DNA from 2 places in the Marinococcus sp. LNSP9103-4 genome. Region 2 is predicted to be linked to the other one. Evidence: riboswitches for the same ligand, from Rfam matches in the RefSeq annotation. Region 2 holds a riboswitch; the other holds the start of a gene.

Region 1 (10,004 bases), on a different contig from region 2:
AGGCCGCGCTTTTTGACGTTTATACGCTTTCCTGGCCCGTTAAAATAACCGGGCCTTCTTTTGTGATCGCAATGGTATGCTCGTACTGGGCGGAATAGCCTCCGTCCCGGGTAGTGGCGGTCCACCCGTTGGAGGTCATTTTGCTCTGCCAGCCGCCAGTGTTAACCATTGGCTCGATCGTAATAACATGGCCCGGCTTTAAGCGGCCGCCTTTGCCGGGGGCACCGAAATGAGGGATTTGCGGGTCTTCGTGGAGAGTGGGCCCGATGCCGTGCCCGGTAAAATCCCGGACGACCGAGAAGCCTTCATGTTCGACATATGTTTGAATCGCATGTCCGATATCACCGATCCGGTTGCCGACTTTGGCCTGTTCAATACCTTTATATAAAGATGCTTCTGTAACCTCCATCAGCCGTTCGAGTTCACTGCTTACTTCCCCAACCGCATAGGTCCAGGCGGAATCCGCCAGGGCTCCGTTTAAATTTACAACCATATCGATTGTAACGAGGTCACCGTTTTCAAGAGGGCGGGATCTTGGGAAACCATGGCAGATTTCATCGTTTACCGAGGCGCAGGTGGCATATTTGTATCCCTGAAACCCTTTTTGTTCAGGAGTTGCGCCGCGTTCTGCCAGAAATTTTTCGACAAAATCGTCAATTTGTTTTGTAGTGACGCCTGGTTTGACCATTTTGGCGATTTCTTTATGGCAGGCGGCAAGAATTTTTCCTGCTTCATGCATAAGCTCAATCTCTCGTTCTGTCTTTAACGTTACCATCATTTGTCTCCTTTTATTCAGTATCAAATACTATTGTAAAACATTCGTATAAGAAATGCATTGTTTGATGATTTCCTTTATAATGGCGGGATTGCATGACAGAGATGGAGGTAAATCATGAAAAAACAGAAATGGTATGTACAACTCAGGGACAAGTTTTGGTTTATTCCAGGATGCTACGGTATTCTTAGCTTAATAATAGTAATAGGCGCTTCTATCATGGATCAGCAGGTGCTGCGGCCAGTTTACAATAATATGCCTTCTATGCTGATCGTGGAAAATAACACTGCTACTTCTTTATACAGTGCATTAGTGACGGCATTGCTGACGTTGACAACCATAAGTTTTTCTTCGATTATGGTCGTTCTGACCACGTATGCCACACAGTTTACCCCAAGGGCTCTGCAGGATTTCATGAAAAGCCCGACGACGCAGCATACACTTGGGGTATTTACGTTTGGGGTATTATTTACTCTGGTAAATATGCTGCTTTTTTCGAGCGAAGGCAGTAGCCAAATTTTGATGCCAATGCTGACAGTTCTTGTGGCGCTTGGCTGTCTGGCTTTTTTTATTATCTTTATTTATCACTCCACCCAGTGGCTGCAGGTGAATCATTTGATCAGCCATATAAGATCTGATGCCTCCAGGGTGATCCGGGATGCCTACACTTATTCGGGGGTGCACAGCTTCAGCGAATGGAGCGATGATTTTCGAAATGACGAAGAAGCAATCGTTTATGCCGAACGGTCGGGGTATACCAATATGGTGAAAATGCCTGAACTGATTGAATGGGCCAGGCAGCAGGGAGCCGTGGTTGAATGCCTGTTCCAGGTAGGAGACTACGTTCATCAGGGAGAGCCTTTATTTCGCTATTGGTCAAAGCATAGTTTATCCCCGAAAATATTGAGAAGTTTTTTATTAGTAGGAGAAGAGAGAAGCAATGTTCAGGACATCGAATTCTCCATGCAGAAAATTGTAGAAATAGCGCTGCGGGCCATTTCGCCTGCAATCAATGATCCACACACAGCAGCGAACTGCATCAACCGTATTGGGGCACTGCTTTCCGAACTCAGCCATGAACACAAAAATGACCAATACTTCGCTGACAATCAGAATGAGCTGCGGTTATTCATGCCTGTAAAACCCTTTAGGGAATATTTATATAAAAGCTTTTATCAGGTGAGATTGTACGGTTACGAAGATATTTCGGTAATGGGAGCCTGCATGGAAGCACTGACGATGCTCGTGAAAACAGGAGATCCGTCTGTGTTAAAGGAAGTGGATTCATTTTCCCGTTACATGGAGCAGGCGGTCGCTCCGGAACAGCTTGCGGACTGGGACAGGGAATACTGGGAGGAGCGTGTGCAGAAAAAGAACACAGCTCTGCATCAGGCACTTACAAAAAGTAAGCAGATAACTTGAAACAGCCAGTAACGTGTGTGTATGATATATAAATGAAGTTCAACACGAAAGGATGAAAGTTCAAATGAAAGTAGCAGCTATCGTAGGAAGTATTCGCCAGGAATCATTTAACGGAAAGTTAGTGGAGTACATGCAGGATCGTTACAGTGACATCATGGATATTAATATTTTAGATATCCGCGATCTTCCGCACTATGATCAGGATGAGGAAAGCAACGCTCCGGACTATGTGCAGGAATACAAGCGTTCTGTACGTGAAGCGGACGCCGTGCTTATCGCCACTCCGGAATATAACGGTTCGATTTCCGGCGTGCTTAAAAATGCTCTTGACTGGAATTCCCGGGTCGATTACGACTTTGCCGGCAAACCAACCATGCTTGTAGGAGCTTCTCTTGGAGGCCTGGGCACAGTGAAAGCGCAGATGCATCTTCGCCAGATTCTGAGCGCTCCCGGTATGAGTGCAAAAGTACTGCCTGGAAATGAAGTACTGATCGGAGCCGTCCATGAAAAAATGAATGAAAACGGAGATTTAACAGATCAGGGCACGATTGATTTTCTTGATAATGTCGTAGCCGAATTCGAACGTTTTTATCAGGAAACGCGGGCTGTGGCGAACCGCGCGTAATATGCAGAAAAACCCTGTTGGCATAGGCCTGCAGGGTTTTTGAATGCAGATTTTTGCTCAGAGGGAGAAGGCGGATTATAAAAATCACCTTTGACTTCCTGACATAATATGATAAAGTGTAGACAACTTAATAGGGAATCCACTAGGGGTGCCGAAAGCGGCTGAGATAAGGACTAACCTTAATCCCTTTGAACCTGATCTGGTTAAGGCCAGCGTAGGAAAGTGGAGACGGCAGAATACGTCTATTTCAAAAGCACAAGCTTTACCATAGAGGACGTTTATTCTAAGCCACTCCACCAATGGAGTGGCTTTTTTTGCCCCATTGGTCCTGACTGCCCGTAGTGGTTCCCTCCTAATTTAAAGGAGGAAGTTACAATGAAATTTTCAGAGCTTTTATGGCAGGACACAGAGCACATTTTTGAAGCCTGCTGGAGAAATCCGTTTGTACAGGGTATCGGGAAAGGGGAGCTCCCAAAAGCATCTCTTATCCATTACGTGAAGCAGGATTTTGAATACTTAAACGCCATGATCAAGGCAAAAGCAATTGGGGTAACAAAGTGTACGTCAAGAGAAGACATGGTTATGTTTAAAGATACCATTGATTTTGTTTTAAACAGCGAAACGCACCCGCATCATAATTTGTGTGAGCAGGCGGGCGTGGGCTATGAGGAATTGCAGGGCTATGCGCTTGCTCCGGTATCTCAGCATTACGTGCTTCACATGCTGCACCATGCCGAAAAAGGAACACTTGGTGATGTAATTGCGGTAACGCTTGCCTGCCCGTGGGTGTATTTGTATGTGGGTGAAAGGCTGATGGAGGAAGTGCAGCCGGACGAAACCCATCCGTTCAATGACTGGATTCGTTTTTACGGGGACCGTGAGGAAAGGGAAATGTATAAATATATTGACCGCCTTGATGAACTGGCAGAAACAGCCACAGAAGAAGAAAAACAGCGCTGGCGGACGTTGTTTATGGAAGGGTGCCAGCTTGAGTATATGTTTTTTGAGGACGCTTATTATGCAAAAGACTGGCCCTTTGCCAGAACGTTAACAGACGGGGAAAAAGTCTAATGATAAACAAACGCTTAAACCTCCGGGATATTGTCGTCATCTCGTTTATTTCAGCAGTTCTCGGCGTCCTTTATCTTCTTTGGGTGCTGCTGGGACAAATGGTTACCGGCATCTTCGGCCCAGTTGGAGGAGGCCTGATGGCGGGCTTCTGGATCCTTGCGCCTGTGATTTGTGCCTATATCGTTCAAAAACCGGGAGCGGCGCTGCTTGCAGAGCTTATTGCGGCTGGCACTGAAGTTATGGCGGGGTCTGTCAGTGCAGGAGCAGTGCTCGTGCTCGGCTTCACCCAGGGGCTCGCTGCAGAATTGATTTTCGCTCTGTTTTTTACCGGGTGTTCCGTCTGCCAGTATTAATGCTTGCCGGGTCGGCCGGAACGTTTGCTGCATTTTTAACCCAGTATGCCCTTTATGGATTCAGCCAGTACGCAGGTTCTGTTGTTGTATTTATGCTGGTAACAATGCTTATAAGCGGCGCTCTTTTAGCCGGATGGGCAGGGAAAAGCTTTGCGGATGCGCTGGTAAAGACTGGAGTGCTTGACCGCTTTGCCCTTGGCCGTCAATACCGTCTCGGCCAGCAGAGGGATGCTGTATGATTTACGCAGACAAATTGACCATTGCGTACCCTTTTGCTAAGCCTTCGATAGAAGGTTTTTCAGCAGAAATATGTACTGGGGAAAACGTGCTGCTGCTCGGTCCGAGCGGTTCAGGCAAAAGTACGCTTGCTCTCGCTATCCAGGGAATTCTTCCGCGTTCTGTGGAGGCGCAGGTTTCGGGCGGTCTGAGCGTGTTTGGGGAAAATCCGGCGGTGAAAAGTATTACGGAGGCCGCCAGGCAGGCGGCGCTTTTGTTCCAGGATCCGGATACCCAGTTCTGCATGCCGACCGTGCGGGAAGAGCTTGTATTCACGCTTGAAAATCTGCGGGTGCCTGCAGGTGATATCGAGGCCCGCATACACGAAGCCTTACAATTTACAGATATGCTTCACTGCATTGATGCCCGTATCGACACACTGTCCGGCGGGATGAAGCAAAAAATAGCTGTTTCCTGTTTAGCTGCTGTGAATCCGCGGATATGGATTCTGGATGAACCGCTCTCCCAGCTCGATCCGGTAAGCCGGCAAGCAGTGGCTTCGCTTCTTGGCCGCATTGCAGCAGATAGTGATAAAACACTGGTTTTGATTGAGCATCAATTAAATGAAGTAATGGAGTGGGTAGACCGGGTGATCGTATTGAACCACGATGGCCAGGTGTCTGCGGATGGAAGCCCGGCACGTATATTCAATTCTCATGCAGCTGTACTCGAAGCAGAAGGAGTATGGCTGCCGGCTCCTGCAGAAGCCGGAAAGAAATTACTGAAAAAGTCAGAGGATCCCAAATCCGCTCTTCCCATTACTTTATTGGAATGGGAGAGGTTTGCAGCGGATTATTCCGCTGCAGCAGTTCTTGCATCTCTGCCGCAGCCGAAAAAGGTAAGTGATCCTTCACTTGAACCACCTGTTCTGGAGGTGAAGCAGGCGGCCTTTGCCTATGGCGAGCAAACGGTTTTCGAAAACGTATCTTTTTCCCTGTACCCAGGGGGAATGACTGCTCTAGTCGGTGCAAACGGAGCAGGAAAGAGCACGCTCGCACGTGTCCTCACTGGATGGGAATCTCTTAAAAGCGGCTCTATATATGTTAACGGAGAAGATATTGCCAGTCTGAAGCCGTACGAAATTGCTAAAACCTTCGGAATTGTTTTTCAGCAGCCCGAGCATCAGTTTGTAGCACAGACCGTGGAAAAAGAAATACGCTACGGAATGGAAATGGAAGGGTGGTGCGAAAAAGATATTGATCAGCAGACAAATGAACTGCTGATTCAATTTCAGCTCGGACATATTCGAAAGAATCATCCATTTCAGCTCAGCCAGGGAGAAAAAAGGCGCCTTTCGGTGGCAGTCATGGTAACGAACAACCAGTCCGTATTAATTTTGGATGAGCCGGCGTTTGGTCTTGATAAGCGAAATACCGATGCTTTATTTGAAGTGCTTGAGCAGTGCCGGCGACGTGGAAAAGCGGTTCTCTGGCTGACGCATGATATGGATCTGGTCTATACAAAAGCTGGACGGGTTTTGGCGCTGGCGGAACGAACACTTGCCTGTGATGACGGCGTGGAAGCATTTTTCAGTGGGAGCATGGATTTAGCTAAAATCGGTGTCCGCCCGCCGGTAGTAAAGCTTATGAGCTTAAAGAAAAAGGAAACAGTAAGCCATGCTTGAAGAAATCCAGACTCGGAACGCTTTTTTGCAGCACGTACATCCAACGCTGAAGCTGATAAGTCTTTTCACCGTATTTTTCTGCATGATTTTCGTTTATGATATTTGGCGCCCGCTTGCCGTTTTGCTGTTAACGGTTGCTGCCGTCGCCTTTTTGGGAAAGGTGCCGTTAAAGCTGCTGCTCGTACTTATGCTTCCATTTGGGCTCTTTGGGTTCAGCTTTATATGGCTTCAGGTTGTTTTTCCTGACGAAAGAGGATCCACAGTTCTTTTCTATGTATTCCAAATGCCGGTTGCTCTTGAAAATATTCAAACAGGAATCTCGCTCGGTCTGCGGGCAATGGTGTTTGCATCCTGGTCGCTTCTTTTTGTTCTCACTACCTCTCCCGTGAGTTTAGTGATAAGCCTGATACAAAAATGGCATGTGCCTCCAAATATTGGTTATGGAATGATGGCCGCCTACCGTTTTCTCCCCCAACTGCGGGAGGAACTGGTGGTTATCCGGAGAGCCCGGCAAATCAGAGGGATGGGCAAAAAGCCTAAAATGCGGGAGTGGAAAGAGATGGCCGTGCCCTTGATGGCAGGGGCTGTACGAAAGGCAGAAAGAACAGCGCTCGCAATGGAATCGAAAGGGTTTGACGGCTCCAGAGAAAGAACGGAATACGTACAGATGAATTATAAAAAAACGGACATATGGTTCAGTGCCGGGTTTATATTGTTTATGATTTTCGTTTTTCTTATGCCAATGCCGTGACAGATCAACTGTATTAATTAAAGGTAACCCCGGGAACTCACGGCCCCCGGGGTTATTCGTGCTGACTATTATTTCACTAAAAACTTTTCTTCGATGCTGTCGACATAGCTTTTAATATCTTCAGCAATGTTATCCATTTCATCCACATCGACTTTCATGGTGGGAATCTCACCCTTATGTCCATTTTTGCGGAATTGCTCGATCATCTCATCCACAGCTCCGGCGAAGTTTTCATACGCGTGATCCCCGGAGCCGAAGATGGAAATTGAAAGGCCGGAAATATCATAGGCGAAAAGATCTTCAAGAAAATCTTCCGTTTCTTCGGGGATATCACCTTCACCCCACGTATACGTACCCATAATGAGCAGATCGTGAGGGAGGGGGTCTTCGTTTGGAAGGCCATCGGCGATCATATCCATCAGCTCTACTTCGTGCCCGCGGTTGATGAGCTCTTCTTCCGTATCAATAGCCATATCTTCAGTATTTCCAGTCATTGTGGAATAGAACAAAAGTATTCGCATATGTCCATTCCTTTCTTTTATAGGCTCGTGCATAAAATACATATTTAATATACTTATTATATATTCGGCGGCCGGATTGTGCAATCATCCTGGTGAATAGAGGTGCACACTAAATGTGTTAAAATATATATTGGTAATATATATTAACGCTTTAATGAAGGAGGAGAAAAAATGAAACAGATAGGTATTATCGGTGGCCTCGGTCCGGAATCGACAGTGGAATATTATCAATCCATCATTAAAAAGTATCAGGAAAAGAAGAATAGTCTTCAGGTGCTTCCGGAATTGTACATTAATAGCATTAATATGTACAACATTTTTACGTATATTTCGGAAGAACGAATGGACGATCTGATCGAATATTTAGGCAACGCTGCCCGTAAGCTTGAACTGCTCGACGTTGATGGAATCATTATTGCAGCCAACACTCCGCACCTTGTATTCGATGAAGTGCAGAAGCAGGTCGAGTTGCCGATGCTCAGCATCGTGGACGCCGCGGTGGAAGCAGCAGAAAATGAGGGTGCCGAAAACATTGGGCTGCTGGGCACAAAGTTTACGATGGATAAGAATTTTTTTAAGAAGCCGTTCGAAGCGAATGGAAAGAATATTTATGTGCCAGCTGAAAGCACACAGCAGTATTTACACGAAAAAATTGTCAGTGAGCTCGAAAATGGTATCGTAAATCCTGAGACGAAAAAAGAATTTGAGCGGATCACCGTGGAAATGATCGAACAACACGGGCTTGATACCTTGATTCTTGGCTGCACTGAACTGCCGATAATTCTTTCTGAAGAAGATTTTTCGATTCCGTTTTTAGATACAATGCAGGTGCACGTAAACAAGGTCGTAGACTTTATGTTTGAAGAAAAATAAAGCAGAAGGAGGGCAACAATGGCCATTCAATTGAAAAGAATTTATGAAGACCCGGAGGAAAAAGACGGGTATCGGATTTTAGTCGACGGCGTGTGGCCGAGGGGAATAGCAAAGGAAAAAGCTAAAGTGGATGAATGGAGCAGGGACGTTGCTCCTTCAAAAGAGCTGCGGCAATGGTTCTCCCACGATCCGGAGAAATTTGACGAATTCAAAGAGAAGTATAAGCAGGAGCTTCAACAGAATAACGAACAGACTGAAGCTCTCGATCAGTTAAAAAAGAACGTACGTGAGCAGAATAAGCAGTTGACGCTCGTGTTTGCTGCGAAGGAAGAAACGTATAATCATGCCCGTGTCTTAAAAGAAATTCTTGACCGTCAGCCGAAGGATTCTTAACGAAGAAGAGGTGACAACGATGGAGGAGTATCTGGGCCAATGCAGTGAATGCGGCAAAGAAATTTACTGCCGGGACGGCTTTATGGAAGGGGTTCATGAGTACGGCCGGCTGTACTGCTTTGAATGCGCCAAATAAATATACAGTACTCCGTTTCCAGGTGGAAACGGAGTTATTTTGTATATAAAAGCTGAATGTGAACGTTTAATGAAGTATTTCTAAAAGTATAGATTTAAATATGTATTTATAATACACTTTTTGTAGAAATTAAAAACGTTTTCATTGGAGGAATTTGATGCTTGCACCGCAAACGATTGAAACTGTAAAAGCAACAGCCCCGGCTATTCAGGCCAACGCTGCTGCCATCGGCAACCGTTTTTATGAAATGTTATTTGAAAAAGCACCCGAACTGCGGAATATGTTTAACCAGACGAACCAGGAAACAGGCGTACAGCCGGAAGCTCTTGCTTATTCTGTCTACCAGGCCGGAGCGAATATTGACCGCCTGGAAGAGCTTCGGCCTACTATTGAACGCATAGCGGAAAAACACCGGGCCCTGGATGTCAGGCCGGAGCATTACGGGTTAGTAGGGGAAACACTGCTCGAAGCGGTGGAGGAAGTGCTCGGAGACGCAGCAACTCCGGAGATCCTGGATGCCTGGGGAGAAGCGTATCACGCGCTTGCCGATATCTTTATTCAAAAAGAAGCAGTCAAGTACGAAGAAGTAGAGGCCGCCCGCGGCGGGTGGACAGGCTACCGTCCGTTTTATGTAGCGGAAAAAGTACCGGAGAGCGATGTTATCACTTCATTTTACTTAAAGCCGCAGGACGGTGGAGCGATTATACCGCAGCAGCCGGGACAGTATTTAACGCTGCAGGCAGACATCGAAGGAGAACCCTATACCCATATGCGCCATTACAGTCTATCGGATGCTCCGAATGAAAATTTTTACCGGATCAGCGTAAAGCGTGAGGACCCCGAGGACGGAAACCCGGCCGGTATTGTGTCGAATTATCTGCACCGGGACGTAAAAGAAGGAGATGTACTGCTGTTCGCAGCACCGGCAGGAGAGTTTGTGATGGAAACAGAGGAAATGCCAATTGTACTAATCAGCGGCGGCGTCGGAGTAACCCCGATGATGAGTATGCTGAATACACTCGTGCAGGAAGATACGAAACGAAACGTAACGTTTATTCATGCCGCTGACAGCAGTAAGGTTCATGCCATGAAAGCACATGTGGAGCAGCTCGCAGATACGTATTCAAACATTGAGGCCTATACCTGTTATTCCGAACCGACAGAGGAAGACCGTTCGAACGAAA
Region 2 (10,004 bases):
CGCTCTTTATGTATTGACGCCTGCGCTTGTTTTCCGGACATTCTATGAAAGAGAGCTGAACAGCGATATGCTTTCGATGGCTCTGTTTTCCCTGGTATTTTTAGCGGTTATGACCGGGCTGATCAAATTAGTGTCCTACGTGCGTAAATGGCCGAAAGCTAACGAAACCGGCATGATGCTCTCTACCGTGTTTATGAATGCGGGCAATTACGGTGCTCCGTTAATTGCTTTTGCGTTTGGTGATACAGCCTTTGCCTACTCTATCGTTTTTATGGTCATTCAGACGATGCTGATGAATACTGTAGGCGTCTATATCGCAAACAGTGCCAATATGGATGCGGCTGACGCGTTCCGGACGGTACTGCGGATGCCGGTATTTTATGCACTGCTCGCCGGTATTGTCTTCCAGCTGACCGGGATACCGGTCGGAGCGACCTATTATGAAGCCCTCGATATGCTCGCGAGCGCTGCAATACCGGTGGTTATGATTATCCTGGGGATGCAGCTTGCACGCATATCCGTCAAAAGCATGGATTGGAAGCTTGTTAGTGCAGGTACGTTTTTACGGCTTGTATTCGCGCCGGCTCTCGCTTACGTAATTGCCCTGCTGCTGCAGACCAGCGACACGTTAACGACCGTGCTGGTTGTTTCAACAGCGATGCCGAGTGCAGCAACCATGGCAATGATTTCTGTACAATTTGATTCCAACCCCCAGCTTGTTTCGAGTATTACACTGGTGACGACTATTTTAAGCGTTCCTTCCCTGTGGGTGGTGCTGTCGATTTTCCAGGCATAAAATTCCGCATCGAATTGACGGAAGAAGAGTACCGCGTTATGATATAAATAATATTAACCACTAGGGGTGCCTGTTGGCTGAGACAGCGTAAAGCTGATCCCTTTGAACCTGATCTGGATTATACCAGCGGAGGGAAGTGGGGAAGAGATGCCAATACGACTATCTCCCCCGCTTTCTAAATGAAAGCGGGGTTTTTTGTGGAAAATATTATATTTGCTGGGGGTGCCTGCTGAGGCTGAGACCGGAGAACTATCCGGAACCCTTTGAACCTGATCTGGAGAGCCAGCGGAGGGAAGCAGCCATGTTGAACCTTTTAACAGGCAGCCTCCTTCCTTCTGGAAGGAGGCTTTTTTATGGATTACAAACCGAAGCCATGTATACATGCGGTATCGCCGCCGGATATAACAGTGGGGGCGTGGAGCGAAAAAACGAGGGAGCTCACAGGAATCGTCGATTACGTGCATATACGTGCGCCTGAATGGACAAAGCGTGAAAAGGAAAGGGCCGTCGAGCTGGCATTAAAAGAAGGAACCGCCCCCGCGCAGCTGATCATAAATGATGAACCGGAGCTTGCTGCTGCATATGGGCTGGCCGGTACCCACCTGCCGGAGCGTCGTGCAATCTATCCGGCATCTGTAAGCTGGGGGCAGTCGATACACTCTATAGAGGCAGCGAAAAGAAGTGAACAGGAGGGAGCATCATGGCTGTATTTTGGTCATGTGTTTGCCTCAGACAGTAAACCTGGAAAGCCGCCGCGCGGAGTCCGGGCGTTGAAAGCTGTGGCGGAAAGCGTCCGCATCCCCGTGATTGCCATCGGAGGAATTGATGCTGACAAGGCAGCAGAAGGTATAAACTGCGGAGCGTCCGGGGTGGCAGCCATTGCATATTTTTATGATGCGGCAGAACCCGGGAAAGCAGCCGAAGAGCTCAGAATCCGGTTAAGGAGTGATGACAATGAAGGCTGATACAGAAGTTCTTATTGTGGGCGCAGGGGTACAGGGATGCTCGCTTGCGTATCAGTTAAGCAAACGGGGGCGTCGTGTGATGGTCATCGAAAAAGAAACCATCGCTTCCGGAGCATCAAAAGCGGCTGCCGGTATGCTCGGAGCCCAGTCTGAATGGGAGGGGCCTGGCCTTTTTCAGGAATTCGCCCTGGAAAGCCGGGAGCTGTTTAAAGAACTGGTCCCTGAAGTGGAAGCGCTTAGCGGAATGGACGTTTCCTACGTGAACAACGGAATGCTGAAGCCTGTATGGGATAAGGCGGGCGAAAAAAAATACCAGCGCGCTGCAGGAAGCAGCTACGGCTCGGAGTGGCTTTCGCCATATGAAGCACTGCGCAGGGAGCCGGCGCTTTCCGAAAATATCCGGGGCGCCTGGTCCATTCCAAAAGACGGCCAGCTTCGTGCCTATGAATGGACAATGGCTCTTGCCAAAGCAGCAAAGGCCCGCGGGACAATGGTACGGGAAAATACTTCAGTGGATCGTCTTTTGGAAGCTGACGGCCGCGTTTACGGTGCGAAAACAAGTGAAGGAGTTGTTGAAGCGGAAGAAGTTGTTTTTACCGGGGGAAGTGCCGGGGCGGAGCTGTTGGATGAGAAGGAGTTCACCCTCTATCCGGTGAAAGGGGAGTGTTTGTCCATACGCATGCCCCGGGAGAATTTGAGACACACCCTCCACACTCCGCAGGTGTATATTGTTCCGAAAAAGGACGGGGAAATCTTTATAGGCGCTTCAGAAAAACCCGGTGACTCGAGTACAGGGGTCACTGTAGCTTCGGTACAGGAGCTGATGAAAGCAGCTGTGCATTTAGTGCCGGGGCTGAAGCATGCGAATGTTGAAAGGCTTTGGAGCGGTGTCCGGCCGCAGACAGGAGACGGGCTGCCATATATGGGACAGACCGAACGGGGTTTGTGGGTAATGACCGGACATTACAGAAACGGTATTTTGCTTTCAGCACTGAGCGGAAGCTGGATGGCTGACCGGATCGAGGGGAAAAGCGTTCGCGAGGACTGGAAGCACCTGTTTGCCGTAGATCCTCAAATACGAAAGGGAGGAATTATTCATGCAGATCACGCTTAATGGTCAATTACAGAATATTGAGAACAGTACCACGGTAGCCGATTTACTTGAAGAGCTTCAGATCGCCCACAAAAAAACAGTGGTGGAGCGCAACGGCACTATTGTAATTGAAGAATTTCACCAGCAGGAAGGTTTAATGGACGGGGATAGAATCGAAATCACTCATTTTGTAGGAGGCGGATGAACAAATGCTTAGTATCGGCAATATGACGTTTGAATCGAATTTATTTCTCGGCACCGGGAAATATAAAGACGCCAGGACGCAGCTGCAGGCTGTAGAAGCATCGGAAACAGAGGTACTGACCTTTGCCGTTCGCAGAATGAACCTGTTTGACAGCAGCCAGCCTGATCCATTTGAACAGATGGACGTCTCAAAGTACCGGCTGCTGCCAAATACAGCCGGGGCCAAAACAGCTGAAGGAGCTGTGCGCACTGCGAAGCTGGCAGAGGCGGCCAACATGTGTGACATGATTAAAGTAGAAGTGATCGGCTGCGATAAAACGCTTCTGCCGGATCCGGTGGAAACGCTCCGGGCCTCAGAACAGCTGCTGAACGAAGGGTTTACTGTCCTTGCCTATACGTCCGATGACGTTGTGCTCGCCAGAAAGCTTCAGGAGCTTGGGGTTCATGCAGTGATGCCGGGAGCCTCCCCTATAGGCACGGGGCTTGGGATCATTAACCCATACAACCTGTCCCACATTATTGAACAGGCGGAAGTCCCGGTGATTGTAGATGCAGGTATTGGGAGTCCGAAGGATGCTGCTTATGCTATGGAGCTCGGCGCTGATGGTGTCCTGCTGAATACGGCCGTTTCGGGCGCGGGCGATCCTGTAAAAATGGCAGAAGCGATGAAATTGGCAGTGAGGGCCGGAGCGCTTGGCGCAGAAGCAGGGCGCATAGATAAAAAATTCTACGCCCAGGCGAGCAGCCCTTTAGGAGGCCTCAGTATTTGAATACGGAAGAACGTTTTTCCCGGCAGCGGTTATTTCACGGAATCGGCCGAAGGGGACAGAAAAGGCTGCAGGAGGCCCACGTCATAGTAGTAGGTGCCGGAGCTCTCGGGAGTTTAACAGCCGAAACTCTCATACGCGCGGGGATCGGAAAATTAACGTTGATTGACCGTGACTATGTGGAGGAAAGCAATCTTCAGCGTCAGCAGCTTTATACGGAAGCGGACGCAGCGACCTATACGCCAAAAGCAGAGGCGGCGAAAAAACGACTGCTTGATATTCAGAGTGATGCTTCTATTGAAATCATTGTGGGAGAAGCAGATCCGGCCCTGCTCGAAAATTGTATGCCTGCAGACCTTATTATTGACGGACTCGATAATATGGAGACACGGCTGATGATTAATGATACAGCGTTGAAGCACCGGATTCCGTGGATTTACGGAGCCTGTGTGGGCGCCTACGGACTGAGCTATACCGTAAGGCCGGGGCAAGGGCCGTGCCTGCGCTGCCTGATGAAGGGCATTGCGATGGAAGGAGAAACGTGTGATACGGTGGGAATTATAGCTCCGGCTGTTCAATTCGTAAGCGCCACTCAGGTGACCGAAGCGATGAAGCTGCTTACCCATTCCTTTGATCAGCTCCGCGGGACACTGTGGTCGTTTGATGTATGGTCGAACGAAAGCTCTTCCATTCATGTGAACTCGCTGCAGGATAAGCATTGTCCTTCCTGCGGGGAATCGCCAGCTTATCCCGCGCTCGCATGGAGTGGGAGAAGCAAGGCGGAAACGCTGTGCGGCAGAGATGCGGTGCAGGTGAAGCCTCTTCCAGACATGCAGGTATCGCTCGAGCGGACGGCGGACGTTCATAAGCAGCACGTCTCCAAAGCGAATCGGCATCTGCTGGTGTTAAATATTGAAAATAAGCGGCTGGTGCTTTTTAAAGACGGAAGAGCCATCATTCACGGCGTTTCTGGGGAAGTAGAAGCAAGATCGTTATACCAGAGATATATTGGAGGATAAATATTCCTTGTTTCATTTTACGGGCGGAGTGGTAATATTCCTTGCAAGGAGGGGGAACTATTGCCTACCGCTCGTATTTTTGTAACCGTAGAAGAAGCACAAAAGGCTGTAGATAAATTAAAGATGCAGGGCATCCAAAGGGAACAGATTTATGCTTTGGCTCTGGAGGCGGAAAAAGCGACTGCAAAAGAATTGAAAGTCAGTGATACAGAGGCAGACGTTAAAAGTCCGGTGGAGTTCGTGAAACAGTTCTTCCGCAACGGTGCGTCCGATATTTATGAACGATTAATAAAGCTTGGATACGGTGATAAAGAAGCCCGGGATCTGAGTGAACAGCTGAAGGAACATAATATACTAATTGCCGTGGATGAAGATCCGGAAAAATTCTCTTTTGACAAGTGAATCTTTTCCGGATTTTGTTCAGCTTTGGGGCCCGCGCCGCTAAACAGGCTTCCTCCGCTTTTCTATGTCCAGCTGCGGAGCCTAACCGCTCGGGGTTACTTTCCATCCGGTTCTGGGCAGCAGGCTGCCCTGCACGTCTGGGAAGTACCTGTCGCGGTTGAACAAGGCTCCTTGGCTTTTCTATCTGTCCAGCTCCAGAAGCCAGCGGCGGCGTGTCCCTTCAGATCTTTGGTAAAGGGAAAAAGCCCCTTTATCCAAAGCTCTTCCAGGGCCCGCGCCGCTAAACAGGCTTCCTCCGCTTTTCTATGTCCAGCTGCGGGTGTTACCAGCTTAATCCATTCGTGATTTCAGATCGTTTGCGACTTCGTCTCAAGCCGACTGAAACCGACGAGCCGTTCAAGCTGGTTCCCAAACACCCTCCGCCTTTCTGTTTTTCTATAAATTTTATGTAATTTTTATGAATTATGGCTGTGATAGCTGCAATGATTAGTTAGTATGATAGAATAACGGTGGTATATAGACAAATAGTTGCGTTAATATAAGGAGAGTGGTATTGTTTCGATGGGAATTCTACTCGGACGTACATATACGACGGCAACTTGCACTCTACGAGGTAGAAATTACCTTATAGATACCCATAGAATTATGTTTGTTTGAATTATCAGATTGTATTAAATGATGTGGAGGTAACTGACGTGAAAATTATTGTTGCAGGTGGAGATGGATTTTGTGGTTGGCCGACCGCGCTTTACTTATCAAAGCAGGGTCATGACGTATCAATTATCGACAGTATGGTACGCAGAAAAATTGATGATGAGCTTCATTCCAATTCGATTACCCCGATTGCAAGCCTTGAAGACAGGGTGGCGAAGTGGAAAGAGCTGACAGGAAAAGAAATACGTACATACGAAGGGGATCTTCAGCATTACGATTTCCTGCAGCAGGTGATGGAACAGGAAAAGCCGGAAGCATTCGTTCACTTTGCTGAACAGCGTTCTGCGCCTTATTCGATGATAGACCGCGAGCACGCAGTCTACACGCAGGTGAACAACGTAGTGGGGAATTTGAACGTGCTTTACGCTATTAAAGAAATGGCTCCGGAGTGCCACCTGATTAAGCTTGGTACGATGGGAGAATACGGCACGCCGAATATTCCAATTGAAGAAGGGTACCTGGAAGTGGAACATAAGGGCCGCAAAGACCGCCTTCCTTTTCCAAAACAGCCGGGCTCCTTCTATCATTTATCAAAAGTACATGACAGCCATAACATTATGTTTGCCTGCAAAGTATGGGGCATCCGGGCTACTGACTTAAACCAGGGCATCGTTTACGGCCTGGATACGAATGAAACCAACATGGACCCGGTGCTTACCAACCGCCTGGACTACGACGGGGTTTTTGGAACAGCGCTGAACCGTTTTATCATCCAGTCCGCCATCGGACGTAACTTGACAGTTTACGGAAAAGGCGGCCAGACCCGCGGCTTCCTGAACCTTGAAGATACAGTGCGCTGTGTGGAAATTGCAGCAGAAAAGCCGGCTGAGCCTGGAGAGTTCCGTGTATTCAATCAGTTCACTGAAGACTTTTCTGTACTCGAACTCGCTGAACGGGTGAAAAAGGTAGCTGAAGAAGAAGGCTACCACGTAGATGTGGATCATCTGGAAAATCCGCGGGTGGAGCTTGAAGAGCATTTCCTTGAAGCGGTAAACACCAATCTTTTAGACTTGGGACTGGAGCCGCACTTTTTAACAGACGACGTTATCCGCCACATCCTAAAAGCGGTGATTGAACATAAAGAGCGGGTAATCGAAGAAAACGTACTGCCGAGTGTGAGCTGGAAATAAAAACGGGGAGTTGTCTTCTATGAAGATAATGATCATCACCGAGACTTTTCTGCCTTCTACAGATGGAATTGTTACACGATTAACAGCCTGCATACGCTGGCTGCATCGTGATGGTCATGAAGTACAGATTGTAGCCCCGGATCTGGGTGTGTATGAATTTGATGGAGCAGAAGTGAAAGGGGTGCCTGCGCGCGCCCTCCCTTTTTATCGTTCAAAGAAGTTCGCTCTCCCGAACCGGGTAGTCAAGAAGTATATACAGGATTTCGGGCCTGACGTCGTACACGTCGTAAACCCCGCGGTTGTAGGCTATTCGGGTGTTAACTATGCGAACAAGCTGGATGTGCCGCTGGTTGCCTCCTATCATACAAATCTGACCCAGTACATGTCCTACTATAATCTGGGCATGCTGAAATGGCTGATGTGGTGGTATGTACGGCGCCTGCATAATAAAGCGGACATTAACCTCTGCACCTCGCAGACCGTGCAGACAGAGCTTCAGGAAAAAAGGTTTGAACGCATGCATCTGTGGAAACGGGGAGTAGATACCGAGCAGTTCCATCCCAGACACCACAGTAGAAAGATGCGGGAGCGGCTTTCCGGTGGAAAAAGCGACAGAACGCTGCTGCTTTATGTAGGACGGCTCGCAGCTGAAAAGGAGATCGAAAAAATCCGCGACGTCCTCGAAGAATCGGACAAGTTTTGTCTGGCCATCGTAGGAGACGGTCCACACCGCGAGGAGCTTGAAAAGCATTTCGAAGGCACGGACACTGTATTTACAGGTTTTATGCATGGAGATGAGCTGGCTTCTACGTTTGCCTCCTCCGATGTTTTTGTCTTTCCTTCCACGACGGAGACGCTGGGGCTTGTGATTATGGAGGCAATGGCCTCCGGCCTGCCTCTTGTTGCTGCAGAAAGCGGGCCCACAAAGGAACAGCTGACCTCGGAACGAAATGGCCTTTTGTATGATCCGCATACGAAAGATGACTTTAAAAACACGGTCTGCCGTTTCGAAGATGAAACCCTCCGTAAACGTCTGGCCGACCAGGCCTTTACAGATGTTGCTACCTTTGGATGGGAAGCGGCAGCAGAGCAGATCCGGGATTTATACAAAGAAGCAGCCGGTGTGAAGGTTTCAAAATCGGCGGAAGATAGTGACACAGTTTCAGAAGAACGCCAGTAAGCGTAGATTTCATCAAGAACAGAGGGGTTCTATGGGTAAGAATCAAAAGCGGCGTGGTCCTCTTCAGGCGCTTCAGTTTAGTGCGATTGGTGTAACGAATGCTGTAGTCGATATAGGGGCGTTGAATCTGCTTCTATTTCTTTTTCCAAGTGAAGAGCGGATGACTTTAACGCTTTTTAATACGATCGCTTACGCGCTGGCGGTAACAAACAGCTACATCTGGAACGTGTTTATTACGTTTCGGGATTCTGCGAAAGGAAGTACCCGCCAGCGGTTAGTGTTTATTATTCAGGGACTGATCAGTCTCGGTATTAATAACGCTGTATTTTTAGGATTTAATGCTTTGTTTCAGGCACTTGGAGTACCGACTTGGATCCGCCAGAACCTGGCTAAGGGACTGGCCATGCTGGCTTCGTTCACGGCGAGTTTCTTTATGATGAAATACTTTGTGTTTAAAGACTTTAACCGCCGGTATCCCAACCGTGAACAATCTTCACGGGAAGAAAACCAGTAGAAGAACATCTCAGAGCCGCTGCTGCAGCGGAGCGGGGTGTTCTTTTATTATGTCAAAAGAACACGCATGCTATACTGAAAAAAGGGGGGAGACGAATTGGAGCCTATCCATTTGTATTTATCGAGATATAAGGAGCATATGAACTACCTGCGTCAGACAGGACAGGAGACCCCGTCCTTCCGGGAGCTGCGGGAAAATGAAATTCCCCGCCTGCTTCAGGTGTCGGATTCCTACGTACAGATGGCAGCTGCAGACGGAGAAGAAGGTGAGAAAGCGTACAAGCTTCTTGCTTCTGTCCAGTTAGCCGATGGAACCGGCTGGAATATGAGCGGCGAATTTGTGCCTTCGGCAAACGACTGGTTCCCGGATGAGCAGCCGCTGACTCACCAAACATCCTATTGCGGTTTTTGCCAGGGGACGCTCGGTTTTTTTAAAAACGAAGATATGACAAACTTTGACTGCATGCTGCCGCTGCCGGAAAAAAAGTGGCTGTTTGAAAAAATGCTGGAGCAGCACGCATCTTCTATTTATCCCAACCAGTCGTAGAGCGTAAAGGAGGAGGAACAATTGAAAGTAGTGATCGCACCGGATTCATTCAAGGAAAGCATGACAGCCATGGAAGCAGCCCAGGCAATCGAAAGGGGATTCCGCCAGGGTATTGGAAACTCGGAGGGTCTTGTTACAGAGCTGATACCGATGGCCGATGGTGGTGAAGGAACCACGCAGTCGCTTCGCGACGGCCTTGGCGGAGAGCTTCATACAGTGGAGGCGCTCGGGCCGGACGGAAGTACCGTGAAGGCTGAATTTGTTTACATTGAGCAATCCCGCACAGCTGTTATTGAAATGGCCGAAGCTTCAGGAATTGGCCTCGTGGCTAAAGAGAGCAGGGATCCGCTGACGGCTACCTCCTACGGTACAGGACAGATGATTTTGAAAGCGCTCAACCATGGAGCGGAGCGGATTATTTTAGGGCTTGGCGGCAGTGCCACAAATGACGGCGGGGCCGGGATGGCTGCTGCACTGGGCGTTCGTTTTCTGGACCGGAATGGAAATGATCTTGGGTCCGGCGGGAGGGCACTCAAGCATCTGGACCGCATTGATACGGCCGGGCTCGACAAGAGAATTCATGAAGTAGCCGTGCGTGCTGCCTGCGATGTCACGAATCCACTGACTGGGCCGGAGGGAGCAAGTGCTGTCTATGGCCCGCAGAAGGGGGCGGG

What was found. Region 2 has a riboswitch for thiamine pyrophosphate ahead of ACTRXG_RS04615 (thiamine phosphate synthase). Riboswitches for the same ligand answer to the same signal wherever they lie in the genome.
Region 1: linked by a shared signal. The riboswitch ahead of tenA (thiaminase II) and the one ahead of ACTRXG_RS04615 (thiamine phosphate synthase) in region 2 are both predicted to bind thiamine pyrophosphate.

What each region holds. Positions count from the first base shown of each region.
Region 1 covers NZ_JBQLIA010000040.1:401-10,404, forward strand. The annotation lists gene map (type I methionyl aminopeptidase) at 20-775, opposite strand; gene ACTRXG_RS16470 (DUF2254 domain-containing protein) at 893-2,197, shown strand; gene ACTRXG_RS16475 (NADPH-dependent FMN reductase) at 2,262-2,822, shown strand; TPP riboswitch at 2,957-3,060, shown strand; gene tenA (thiaminase II) at 3,198-3,893, shown strand; gene ACTRXG_RS16485 (ECF transporter S component) at 3,893-4,246, shown strand; gene ACTRXG_RS16490 (ABC transporter permease) at 4,246-4,485, shown strand; gene ACTRXG_RS16495 (ABC transporter ATP-binding protein) at 4,482-6,146, shown strand; gene ACTRXG_RS16500 (energy-coupling factor transporter transmembrane component T family protein) at 6,139-6,897, shown strand; gene ACTRXG_RS16505 (flavodoxin domain-containing protein) at 6,966-7,418, opposite strand; gene ACTRXG_RS16510 (aspartate/glutamate racemase family protein) at 7,590-8,291, shown strand; gene ACTRXG_RS16515 (DUF488 domain-containing protein) at 8,310-8,684, shown strand; gene hmpA (NO-inducible flavohemoprotein) at 8,978-10,004, shown strand, end outside.
Region 2 covers NZ_JBQLIA010000004.1:159,939-169,942, forward strand. The annotation lists gene ACTRXG_RS04610 (AEC family transporter) at 1-796, shown strand, start outside; TPP riboswitch at 849-948, shown strand; TPP riboswitch at 1,005-1,107, shown strand; gene ACTRXG_RS04615 (thiamine phosphate synthase) at 1,150-1,761, shown strand; gene thiO (glycine oxidase ThiO) at 1,751-2,875, shown strand; gene thiS (sulfur carrier protein ThiS) at 2,859-3,059, shown strand; gene ACTRXG_RS04630 (thiazole synthase) at 3,064-3,828, shown strand; gene ACTRXG_RS04635 (ThiF family adenylyltransferase) at 3,825-4,844, shown strand; gene ACTRXG_RS04640 (general stress protein) at 4,905-5,246, shown strand; gene ACTRXG_RS04645 (NAD-dependent epimerase/dehydratase family protein) at 5,942-7,090, shown strand; gene ACTRXG_RS04650 (glycosyltransferase family 4 protein) at 7,110-8,270, shown strand; gene ACTRXG_RS04655 (GtrA family protein) at 8,302-8,784, shown strand; gene ACTRXG_RS04660 (hypothetical protein) at 8,881-9,330, shown strand; gene ACTRXG_RS04665 (glycerate kinase family protein) at 9,361-10,004, shown strand, end outside.